One region of the Oceanobacillus sp. HCA-5259 genome, then DNA from elsewhere that is predicted to be linked to it. Evidence: predicted binding sites of a transcription regulator. Region 1 holds the regulator's gene; each other region holds the start of a gene.
What was found. The regulator Rex, encoded in region 1, represses fermentation and respiration genes when NADH is low (regulators of the CRP and FNR family bind a similar motif). The targets are predictions, from matches to a motif close to TTGTGAAATATTTCACAA.

Region 2: the regulator Rex is predicted to act here: its motif matches at 1,793-1,810, upstream of nadC (carboxylating nicotinate-nucleotide diphosphorylase).
Region 3: the regulator Rex is predicted to act here: its motif matches at 2,484-2,501, upstream of adhE (bifunctional acetaldehyde-CoA/alcohol dehydrogenase).

What each region holds. Positions count from the first base shown of each region.
Region 1 covers NZ_JBBKBV010000041.1:7,784-12,002, reverse strand. The annotation lists gene WKU33_RS16475 (CPBP family intramembrane glutamic endopeptidase) at 100-816, shown strand; gene WKU33_RS16470 (hypothetical protein) at 868-1,800, opposite strand; gene WKU33_RS16465 (redox-sensing transcriptional repressor Rex) at 2,014-2,649, opposite strand; gene WKU33_RS16460 (ABC-F family ATP-binding cassette domain-containing protein) at 2,796-4,219, shown strand, end outside.
Region 2 covers NZ_JBBKBV010000001.1:32,453-36,671, reverse strand. The annotation lists gene WKU33_RS00140 (hypothetical protein) at 1-714, opposite strand, end outside; gene WKU33_RS00135 (hypothetical protein) at 704-868, opposite strand; gene WKU33_RS00130 (transcription repressor NadR) at 1,123-1,668, opposite strand; gene nadC (carboxylating nicotinate-nucleotide diphosphorylase) at 1,848-2,684, shown strand; gene WKU33_RS00120 (TAXI family TRAP transporter solute-binding subunit) at 2,719-3,726, shown strand; gene WKU33_RS00115 (TRAP transporter permease) at 3,757-4,219, shown strand, end outside.
Region 3 covers NZ_JBBKBV010000001.1:138,484-142,702, forward strand. The annotation lists gene WKU33_RS00655 (LysM peptidoglycan-binding domain-containing protein) at 1-730, opposite strand, end outside; gene WKU33_RS00660 (YpjP family protein) at 1,129-1,737, shown strand; gene WKU33_RS00665 (hypothetical protein) at 1,848-2,192, shown strand; gene adhE (bifunctional acetaldehyde-CoA/alcohol dehydrogenase) at 2,524-4,219, shown strand, end outside.

The DNA.
Region 1 (4,219 bases):
AAACAGTCCGTAAATCCCTGATTCTGTTCAACCAACATTCAGGGGGTAAAGAACGCCCACTGAATGAAGTTTCACTTTATATAGAAGGAGTCGTTGGGTTTGCCGAAAAGATATTGGTATGTGATTGTGACGTATTTGGTTATGCAGTTTTCCGCCCTTCCGGTAGCGTTGTATATGGAATTATATTTCCCCGAAAGTTATTCACAAAATATGATTTATTGGTCGATTTTTAGTTTTACTGCTGGACTGCTCGTTACGTTATGGCTAATGAGGCCAGACATGAAAATGCCAGCACACCGGGATGCTTCCCCCGTTTCTTCCGTTATCCTTTGGTCCATATTTGGGGTGTTTCTAGCCTTCTTTGCTCAAACAATTGCAGCAATGATTGAAATCTTTATTTTCGGCATCCCAGCAGGATCGGAGAACACAATGGGGATTATGGAATATGCCCGGGCAAATATGCTCTTCATTTTGATTCCAGCAATTATTGCGCCAATCCTTGAAGAGATCATTTTTAGAAAGATTATTTTCGGTAGTCTCTATAAGCGCATGAACTTCTTTTTCGCCGCTATACTATCAGCACTCGTCTTTGCTGCTTTTCATGTAGACTTTTCCCATCTTCTTATGTATACAGCAATGGGACTCGTATTTGCTTTCCTTTATGTAAAAACAAAACGGATTATCGTTCCGATTATCGTCCATGCAGGGATGAACTCTTACGTTGTTTATAAGCAGTATAACTTAACACCAGAAGAAATCCAAAAAATGATTGATCAGCTTGAACAGTTGCAGACAATTTTGTTGAGCTGGGTATGAAAAAAAGCGGGATCCTGACGGACTATTCAAACGTCATCTCCCGCTTTTTTATTATATTTCATTTAACATCGTAATGATTTCATCCGTATCTTCAATCGTTTCTTCCATTACCGTATAGCGTACAAGATATAAGTCCTCATCTTTAACGAAAATGCGGCCGATTTCTTCTTGATTTGGTTCTTTTGCATCCCCATCTACACGGAATTGGTACATGACTTCACTTTCCGTTGCATAGAGACGTTCAAAATCAAATTCTCCTGTTGTCATATCTTGTAAGCTTAGCTCCAGCACATCAATGAAATTCGCAAGCCCGCTTCGTTCATTACCATCTTCATAATAATCATAGGTGATGATTGCACTGTAATTCCCTAAGGTTTCCGCAACCGGAATGTATTCAGCGGTTGCTTCCCCTTCCGCTTCATCATAACCGGCAAGCATCCATTCTTCCTCATCAAAAGGAGTAGGAAGACTAGAAATTACTTCCACATAATCTCCAGTCATCTCAACCTCTTCTCTTTCCTCAGGCAGTGGATTGACTTCGAAGATTTCCGACTCATAAATTTTCCATTTACCGTCGTCTGGACGAAGAATATGTTCTCCTCTTGTTTCGTTGTTCTCGAAGTCGCCTGAATCTTTTTCAATCGTACGTTGTGTATAGTGGACGACAGCTTCATCCTCAGATTGTTCTTTCATCTCAAGATCTGCCAACTCGATATCCAATGAATACTCAAAGAACTCAGTGATCGTCTCCTTTGTTGATTCATAAGCAGGAGATTCCCCGTGAATTGTCTCCATATAACCGTCCAAGTCCTTTGCCATCAACGCTTCAACATTATCCTCAAGGACAGCAAAAAATACATCCTCCCCTGCTTCAACCTCTTGCTCTGATTCCGTTTCTTTCTCCTCTGTATTATTCGAGCAAGCTGCTAAAAACAGACAGGAGAGTAAAAGCAATACTCCTGTCCATATTTTACGATTCAACACGTTTTCCCACGCCCCTACTATTTTCTCCCGTTTCACTATCTTTCTTGTTTCTTTATCACGTATTAACGGTCTGTAATACCCCTACCTCTAAACATGAGGGAAGCCCAATATGTAAAGGGGATAAACAGTCCGTAAATACCTGATTCTGTTCAACTAACATTCAGTGGGAGGTAAGGAATTCCCCACTGAATAAAGTTTCACTTTATGTGTGCTCTATTTTGATTGCAATGGATAATGCTTCAAAAAGTAAACAAGTGCCTGTAGTTCAACCGCTAAATCGATATGATGAACGCGCACATCTTCCGGTACTGTAATACGAACAGGTGTGAAGTTCAAGATTCCTTCAATCCCTGCTTTAACTAATTTTTCTGTAATAACATCAGCTTCCGATACAGGTACAGTGAGGATCGCGACAGAGATTCCCTCAATTCTCTCCATCATTTCATCTATCCCGTAAACTGGAACACCCCCGACAATTTGACCGATTTTCTCTTCATCACTATCGAAGGCCATTTTGATTTGGATATTATTATTTTTCGTAAAGTTATAATTTAAAAAGGCGGTACCTAGATTACCGACACCGATTAAAGCAACCTCTGTCGTTTCATGTTGGTCGAGTGTACTGCGGAAAAATCCGAGCAAGTATTCGACATTATAGCCGTAACCTTTCTTTCCTAAAGCGCCGAAGTATGAAAAGTCACGACGGATTGTAGCGGAGTCAACTTTGATTGCTTCTGATAGTTCCTTTGAAGAAACCCGTTTTTTCCCTTGTCGATTCAGATTATTTAAATAGCGATAATATAACGGAAGCCGCTTTGCTGTTGCTTGTGGTATTTTGTTTTGTCTCATATCTGTTCCTCATTTCATTAATAACGATAATAATAGTTATACTTATGTCTATTCTACCAGAAAACGAGCGAAATGTCGTGATTATTTTCACATATAATTTCCTTCTTCTGCTTTTTGCGTTACAATACATATAATGGGGTGAATGTATGATTTTAATGCAAATGAATGGACTTTCGAAATCCTTTGGTTCGGAAACCATTTTATCAAATGTAAAACTTGAAATTAAAGATCTTGATCGAATAGCAATTGTTGGGAGAAACGGGGCTGGGAAATCTACTTTATTAAAAATAATGGCCGGCGAACTTTCTTATGATACCGGGGAACTTATTAAGCCGAAAGAACTTACTATCGGCTACCTTTCACAACATATGGAATTAAAATCCGGCAAGACAATCTGGAATGAGCTTGTCACCGTATTCGACCATTTAAAACAACAAGAAGAGAATTTACGGAAGATAGAAGAGAAATTGCAAGATACTGAGAAGCTTTCAAATGATGAATATCAAAGTTTACTATCAGAGTATGATCGCCTGCAGCACGCTTACGAGACCGGTGGCGGCTATACGTATGAAGCTGAGATTAAGGCAGTATTGAATGGACTCAATTTCCAGGACTATGATTACCATACAATGATTAGTGAACTTAGTGGCGGCCAAAAAACAAGGCTCGCTCTCGGCAAGCTGCTCCTGCAAAAGCCACAACTCCTGCTTCTTGATGAACCGACCAACCATTTAGATATTGAAACATTAGGCTGGCTCGAATCCTATTTAAGCGGGTATCCAGGAGCAGTTGTCATTGTTTCCCATGATCGCTACTTCCTTGATAAAACCGTATCCCTCGTCTATGAAATTTCAAGACATGAGACGAAGAAATATCACGGGACATATAGTAAATTTCTCGAACAAAAAGCAGCCGACTACGAACGGGAACGGAAAGAATTTGAAAAGCAGCAAACAGAAATTAAACGGATGGAAGATTTCGTCCAACGTAATATCGCCCGTGCCTCTACTACGAAACGGGCGCAAAGCAGACGGAAACAGCTTGAACGAATGGAACGGGTGAACAGACCGCTTGGAGACGAGGCTTCTATGTCCTTCTCTTTCGATATAGAAAGAAGAAGTGGAAATGATGTCTTGAAAATAGAAGACCTTTCCCTCCGCTATCCGGATGAAGATGAATATACCTTCAAGCAAGCAAACCTCCGCCTCACCCGCGGCGAACGGGTTGTCCTTATTGGACCGAACGGGGTTGGTAAAACGAGTTTACTTAAGATTCTTATCGGCAAGCTCCAGGCAACGAACGGGTCCTTTGAACTGGGGACAAATGTGAAAATCGGCTACTATGATCAGGAACAGGCGAATCTTTCCTCCAATAAAACAGTCCTGCAGGAATTATGGGATGAATACCCGCTTGTAATGGAAAAAGATATCCGCACGGTACTAGGCAATTTCTTATTTAGTGGAGATGACGTTTTAAAAACGGTCGATCAGTTAAGTGGTGGAGAGAAAGCGAGGCTCGCCCTGGCAAAACTAATGATGCAAAAGGCTAACCTGCTTATACTTGATGAGCC
Region 2 (4,219 bases), on a different contig from region 1:
TTTCCCTGCCAAATCCCCTTGTTTATTTCCTAAAAAGGAAATCCAGTCTTCCATAAATAAATCCAGATCCGCAAGCGCCTCAGGGCCTATAATAAATATTTCTTCCATTCTTAGATTTGTTGACATTTTCCATGTGAAATAATTAAATAATGCAGCAGGTCTCCGTTTTCCTTCCGTAGCCTGATATTTTGCATAGATAGCATGTTTAGCAATATGGTTTAAATCTAATTCTACTATATTTTCTTCTACAAGATCCTCCAGTTCAAGCTCATCCCACTCTCCTGCATCCCTTTCATTTGTTTGAAACACCATCATGCATAGCGATTCATAAAGTTTAGCAGCTTGAATGTAATTTTTTTGGTATAACAATTCCTCTGCTTGCTGGAATGCCCTTAACAAATCATTACCAATTTTAAATTCATCGAAATAATCGTATTTAAAATCACTATCCCAATAGTTTTCACCGTACACTTCATAGCCAGTGCATTCAAAATAAATTTCTCCACTTTCTATATCTTCACAGAATGCTCCTATCCATTCCACATCGGGAGTAATTAAATGTTCGCCTGGCTGATCAATTGTAAAGTTTAAAAATGCAATTCTTTTATCTTCTTTCGTGACTCTAGCTAGATTGTATATCCAACTATCTTTTTCAGAGTCTGACATACTCGTTAATTTTTTATTAACAATTTCCATGAACTCTTTATAATTCATTGTTTAGCACCCCGCATATTAATTTAATTGTGTGTAGGGTTATGGAAGGGACAGGGACCGTATCCATAACTGATGACATCTGTAATTGTAATTCATTAAAACCAAATTTTAATTCGGTTGGCAGTTGATTATTATGGTCATTATTCGTTACCATAGTAGGAGGCACCTCTTCTATTTGGTAGTTTTTTCTCGATAATTAAACTATACCAAAAGTGGAGGTGTTTTTCTTTTTTATAATCGGCAGATGTCAAGGTTCATAATGAATTTCCAAAACACTATACCAGATAAGGATTAGATGTCACCTTTACTCTGCGAAAGTTGAGTGTTATAAAAACACCTGTAAATTGATAGCGTCTAACTAGCTTTCCATCGCACAAATTTTTCTCTCCAAATTAGACTGATCTCGTCTTAATCTGCCGTTCCTACCAAAACCCCAACCTCCCCCAACTCCCGGCAAACCTCCTCAATCTTCCCCACCGAATCTGCCTCCAACGTATGCAGGTGCAACCCGTTCGTCAGCGAAGATAAATGCGCAACATTCGGTCCCCGCAAATTCTCATAAAAAAGATCAACCTCCCTTCGATTGCTCACCCGAATCGAAGCGGTAATATCCCCATAAACCGGGTGATCCACACTCACATCCTTCACGGTCACCCCATGATCGACAATAATATACAATTCTTCTAACGTCTGTTCCGGCGTATGGTTCACAACGATTGTCTTTCGCACCAGGTTGTCTTCCGGTTGATTGCCCATATAAATATAACCCTGACTTGTTGCAACAACTGGCTCATTCTTTGCCTTTAAAATCGACACATCTTGCACAATCACTTGTCTCGATACATTCGCTTTTTCCGCGAACTTGGATGCGGTAATTGGCTCTTTCGACTTCTTCAGTTCATTTATAATCAGTTGTTGGCGCTCACTGGATGACATTTTTTCTTTACTTTGCATGTCTTCATCCCCTTATTTATAAAAATTCTTATAATTAGCCCTTGCTATTATATTGATTTTGTGTAAATATAGGTGTCATGACACCCACATACATTATCCCACTCAGCTTATTTTTATGCAATGTATGTGAAGTAATTAACAAGTTAATTCTATTAAAAAGAAAATGGAGCGGACATACTATGAATCAAATCAAACTACGAAAAATGCTAGAGGACTTTTTTATGGAGGATATTGGCGATCAAGATCTAACGAGTCATGCGATTTTTCCGGCGGAGCAAAATGGAAGCGGTGTTTTTATCGCGAAGGAATCTGGGATTATTGCAGGTTCAGACATCATTCAACAAGCTTATCATTTACTAGATTCAAAGTTAGAAATCTCCCTTCATTATACAGACGGAGACTATGTGCAACGGGGTGAGAGAATAGCGGAAGTTCGTGGCTCGGTTCGGAATATCTTAACAGGGGAACGGGTTATTTTAAATCTGGTGCAGCGAATGAGCGGAATTGCGACATTAACGAATCAATGTGTAGAAACGCTGAATGACTCTTCCATTCAAATATGTGATACGAGAAAGACGACACCTGGCTTACGCATGCTCGAGAAATATGCGGTAACGGTCGGTGGCGGGAAAAATCATCGGAACGGGTTATATGATGGCGTTATGATTAAAGATAACCATATAACGTATGCCGGCTCGATTACAAAAGCGGTCGAAAGGGCTCGAAAAGCGCTTGGGCATATGGTGAAGATTGAAGTGGAAACGGAGAATAAAGAAGCGGTGCTTGAAGCAGTGGAGGCAAAGGCCGATGTGATTATGTTTGATAACCGGACTCCTGAAGAAGTGAAGGAATTTGCTAAGCTCGTGCCGTCCCCAATTATCACGGAAGCGTCTGGTGGTATTAATCTCAAAAACCTAGCAACTTATGCAGGAACAGGTGTCCACTATATTTCGCTCGGTGCGTTAACCCATTCCGTGAAGGCGCTGGATATTAGTTTACTTGTGAAAGAAGAGTAAGAAAATAACTAAGGCTCAAGCAAGGAGAAGCATAATGAAAAACGTTTGGAAGGTGTCCATAATCTTACTTGGATTCTTACTATTAGTCGCATGTGGAAGCGAAGCAAGTTCTAAAAAACCAAATGAACAAAATACGCAGCTTACGACAACAATCAAAGGCGGACGCACTGGCGGAGCATGGGCAGTGTTTACAGAGGGAATCGCGGAATCGATTCGACGGGAGCATGGTGGATCATTTATAACGGTCGAGCCTGGAAGCATTATTGAAAATCCATTAATGGTCGGAACAGGTAGAGTTCCTTATGGCTTGTCCTATTCGATGACAGCTTATGCGGCTTATAAAGGACTAGAGCCGTATAATCAAGCCTTTCGAGACATTCGTGCCGTTAGTGTCGTTGTGCCGGCAAACTATTATCAGCTTTTTTCAAGGGAAGAGCTTGGGGTGACTTCGGTTGAAGACTTATTAGAAAATGGTCCGCTCCACATATCCGTGAATCAACAAGGTTCGGCAGGCGAGGTTATTACCCGGGAAATTTTAAGATTTTACGGGGTAACCTATGAAGATATTATTTCTGAGGGTGGTTCAGTTGATTTCCTCTCTGGCTCGATGGCTTTTGAACTGATGGCAGATGGTAGGCTTGATGCGGCGGGAAATGCTGAATCCGCTCCTTCCAGTAATATTATCGAAGCGGCAACAACGACGAATTTAAATATGATTTCCTTTGATGAAGAAATGATCCAGACCATTGCCGAAAACTTAGGAATGGAGCCGAACATCATTCCAGCTGGTACATATGATTTTCTCACCGAAGACGTTCAGACGGTGAGCACACCGGCAATTCTTATGGTTCACAAAGATGTTCCCGATGAGGAAGTCTATGCTGTCACGAAAAGTATTTACAATAATCTAGACTTTTTAGATACCGTTCATGAAGAATTTAAAGCGTTAACGAAAAGAAATATGAGCAATGTTGGAGCACTCCCGCTGCATCCAGGGGCGGAAAAGTTTTTTAAAGAAAAAGGACTGCTAAAAAATAATTAAAGCTTAGCATTCGATAAAGGAGATTGTTCAATGGTGAACCTGAAAGCACGTATAATTGGCTGGTTTGGGTATGGGTACCGTCGCCAGCTATCATCCTATCATTTACATATCTTCAGACTGCTTGCTTGTATTCTTGCAGTCTATCAAATTTGGTCGGTCATTTGGGGGAAATTAGATCCCTTGAATCAAATGGCACTGCATTTATCTGGTATTCTTGCAATTGCCTTTTTGCTGTATGGTTATTCCAGGAAAGCTCACGAATGTAAAACAACGGAGAATCCGACTTGGATCGATTATACAGCGGTACTTCTCGTCATTCTAGCTGGAGTTTACTTTTCTATGCATGCGGAGCGTATATCAGTAAGGATTCCAATTATGGACCCGCTCACGACTCTTGATTTATTTTTCGGGCTTGTATTTATCGTGTTAGCAATTGAAGCTGCCCGCCGGACGATGGGCTTTCCGATTATTGCGATTGTGCTCGCTGGTTTTA
Region 3 (4,219 bases), on a different contig from region 1:
TGAGGATGTTTGTCAATAACGTATCCATTAGCTGGTTACTCGTCAGAATCGTATGGGTGAGCGATGAACCGGTTTCTTCTGAAGTGAAATTTAAGATCGACATCATTGGCAAAACATTCTCTTCATAACTTGCGGCAATCATCTGTTCATCTGGAAAAGGCTCCAAGCTTCCGTCCGCTTGAACCTGATAGGCAAACGGGCTCGCAAATGTCAGCAGTTCCCCAACTTCACGGATTGACTGGGCACCTGCTGCATCTTGCTGGTAGGAATATGCATTGACATCAATAATTGGTTTCCCCCGTGGAATAAAGAGCGTTTGCCCAGTAAAGATAGGCTCGGTTATCGTAAGGGCGTTCTCCTGAGCGAGTGCATAGACCGATACTCCGTACTGATTCGCAATGCTTGCAAGTGTCTCGCCAGGCGCTACATTGTGACGTGCAAGCGGAATAAATATTCTTTGTCCTGGCATGAGCGCCTCGGGATTGACCCCGGGGTTTGCCTGTAATACTTGATTTAAAGCCAATCCAAAATTAGCAGCAATACTCCACAAGCTTTCTCCAGCCTTTACCGTATGCCACGTTCCCTTAATCGGAATAAGTAACGCCAGACCAACAACAAGCCGTTCCGGATCCGGCAAATCGTTCACCCGCAATAACTCCGTCATACTTACCCCATATCGTTCATGTAACCCATACAAATTATCCCCCGGCTCCACAACGTGAATAATCACAAAAACTCCCCCTCTTACATTTCGCTCCAATATCCTATGCCCAAAAAGTGAGAATGTGTAGGGACAGAGGGTCAGAGCATTTGTCCCAGAATAGGAAACTATAAAATAAAAATGCTGTGATAACTTAGGTATCCAGGGCTAGCCACGTCCGGCTCCAGCGCCCAGCAACTATCAAACTTCACACTCCTCCAATCGATAAGTCAACATCAACTCACTGCGTTCGTTGTGTTTCCTTTATCTCATTCCGGAGTGCTCCAGTTTGTATGTTGCTAAACGGACGCTTACGCCTTTGTCCCAGAAAATTAATAGAAAGTTAACGAAATAAACCATTTTCCCAATAGACATCTGCCCATAACATGTTAAACTTATAGTAAGGAAATGATTGGGAAGTGATGGCCATGAAGTTGTGGATGAAAAAAGCGCTCGTTGCATTGATTGCGATTGCAACACTCGGAATGTACACGCCGACTTCGTTATTGGAAATTGAAGCAGAAGATAATAAAGATACTTTCTCCTCAAAAGCAGAATTCGATCAAGCGACTGAAGTCCGGGCAAGTGAAGCGACGTTCGAAAGCTATGAAACAATGCTTGAAGTCGAAACAGAACCGGATTATTTACGGGAGTTACAAGAACAGGCGAAAATTCAAAGCATGCTGAAATTTGGTCCGCGTATTGCTGAACAAGTGGAGGATGAGTTTTCTGCGGTAATTTTGCCGAAAATGGAGTCTGTACTGGAAGAGTTAGCTGCTGAAGCAGGGGATGAGGCGGTTCGTTATTATGGAATTACGGAACAACCAGCAAAGGGCTACGGTGAGCGAATCTTTCACGTAACCGATTATCGTACGGAAGAAGATGTCGTCCAGTTCCACGTCCGTCGTGACAATCGACCATTAGAAGGTTACTATTTCAACTTCCACTATCATCTTCAAAACGATGACTTCAGAGAGCATCACAACCTCGGTGAAATTTACTGGGATAAAAATACACCACCTAAGTGGATGGCATAAAGATTAAAAGAGGTGAGGATATAAGCTGTCCCCACCTCTTTTTATATATTCGCGCGCCCAGCAAGCCGTTAGTTGCTAGCTGTTGAAACTTTCTTGAATGACCTAAAGCTTTGAGGTGGGAGTTTTACGGACGGTTACACCGGGATAAAGTGAATCCTGCCGCCTTGTCAATTACACCCCTTGTTGAGGATAAAGAGAAGTTGAGCCTGAGATTATCGGCGAAAACCATGGAAGATGTGAGTAACTTGGAATTCAGCACCGAAGAATCCCGCGGGAGTTTCTATTTATGGATTAGGAGAAGGGAGAATATCTTAATGAGATTAGGTTTAAAAAGAAATGAAGTTAGACTGGTACCTCATAATCACGAATGGACAGAAGAGTTTCTCAGAGTTAAAAAAGATATTGTAAAGGAAACAAGGCTAGAGCCATATAAAGAAATCCTTTGTAAGGCATAAACAGGAAGGTATAAATGAGTATACAGTGAAAAAAGAGAGTTTTGTTAAAAAAATATGTGCATTGAATATAGTATAGAATAACTTCACCGATTTGTCATAATCTGCCGAAACAGGAAGCGTTTACAGGTGGTATGATCAATTTGAAAGAGATAGAAATCTTATTACGCAATAATATGATCAACGGTTCACAAAGAAGCGAGGTGAGTTTAACGGTTAATTAACAGACATTATTTTCTCAGCCTCACATGATATTTAGTTGGATAGCAATAGGCTATATTTTTTTAAAACAACATGCTCAATGTTTCACAATATAAGATGAGGAGGATTTACCATGACTACAAAAACACTTGAAAAGAAACAAGTTAAATCAGCGGGTGAGAGCATTGATACCCTGGTCGTTAATGGGAATAAGGCATTAAAGGAAATGAAAATGCTGGATCAAGCCCAAATTAACAACATTATTAAAGAAATGGCTTTAGCGGGCTTGGACAAACATATGGAATTGGCCAAGTTAGCTATAGAAGAAACAAAACGCGGTGTTTACGAGGACAAAATTATTAAAAACATGTTTTCGACGGAATATATTTACCACAACATTAAATATGAACGGACAATAGGGGTCATGAATGAAAATGAAATGGAAGGTATCGTTGAAATTGCGGAACCTATTGGAGTCATTGCTGGAATTACTCCTATCACGAATCCGACTTCTACGACAATGTTTAAATCCATTATCTCTATTAAAACGGGTAATCCGATTATCTTTGCTTTTCACCCTGGGGCACAAAAATCAAGTGCTAAGGCAGCCCAAGTCCTATATGAAGCTGCTGTGAAAGCCGGTGCACCTGAACACTGCATTCAGTGGATTGACCAACCGGCTGTGGAAAAAACGCAAGCACTCATGAAACATGAGGGCATCGCGCTCATTTTAGCCACAGGTGGATCTGGTATGGTGAAATCCGCTTACAGTTCCGGAAAACCAGCCCTAGGTGTCGGACCAGGTAACGTCCCTTGTTATATAGAAAAAACAGCGTATATCAAACGAGCAGTCAATGATCTCATTTTATCTAAAACTTTTGATAATGGCATGATTTGTGCTTCCGAACAAGCTGTAATTATCGATGAGCCAATCTATGAAAAAGTGAAACAAGAGATGATTGCTCAGAACTGTTACTTTTTAAATGCCACAGAAAAGGTAAAAGTCGAAAAACTGGTCATTGATGAAAATACGGCTTCTGTTAATCCGGCGATAGTTGGAATGAGTGCAGCTACTATTGCGAAAATGGCAGGAGTCACTGTTCCGGAAAACACAAAGATATTGGTCGCTGAATTAACCGGAGTGGGTCCCGATTATCCACTGTCACGGGAAAAGCTCAGTCCCGTGCTTGCCTGTTATAAAGCAAACAATACAGAAATGGGACTCAGACGGTGTGAGGAAATGCTTGAATTTGGTGGACTTGGTCACTCTGCTGTGATCCATTCTGAAGATCAGAAGGTCATCGATGAATTCAGTCAGCGGATGAAAGCTGGACGCTTGATTGTTAATCAGCCATCATCTCAAGGGGCAATTGGCGATATATATAATGCGTATACCCCGTCACTGACCCTTGGGTGCGGTTCATACGGCGGAAATTCTGTGTCTAGCAATGTGAGCTCTGTTCATTTATATAACGTCAAAAAATTGGCGAAAAGAAGTGTTAATATGCAATGGTTTAAAGTTCCACCAAAAATATATTTTGAAAAAAATGCCGTTCAATATCTTGAGAAGATGCCGAATATCTCAAGGGCTATCATTGTAACGGATCCGATGATGGTCAAATTGGGATACGTTGATAAGGTCTTATATTACTTAAGAAAACGTCCAGATTATGTCCATTGTAGAATTATTTCAGACGTTGAGCCTGATCCTTCTAAAGAAACCGTCATGCGGGGTGCGGCGGAGATGAGAGAATTTGAGCCGGATGTCATTATTGCTCTTGGTGGTGGTTCACCCATGGACGCCGCTAAATCGATGTGGCTATTCTATG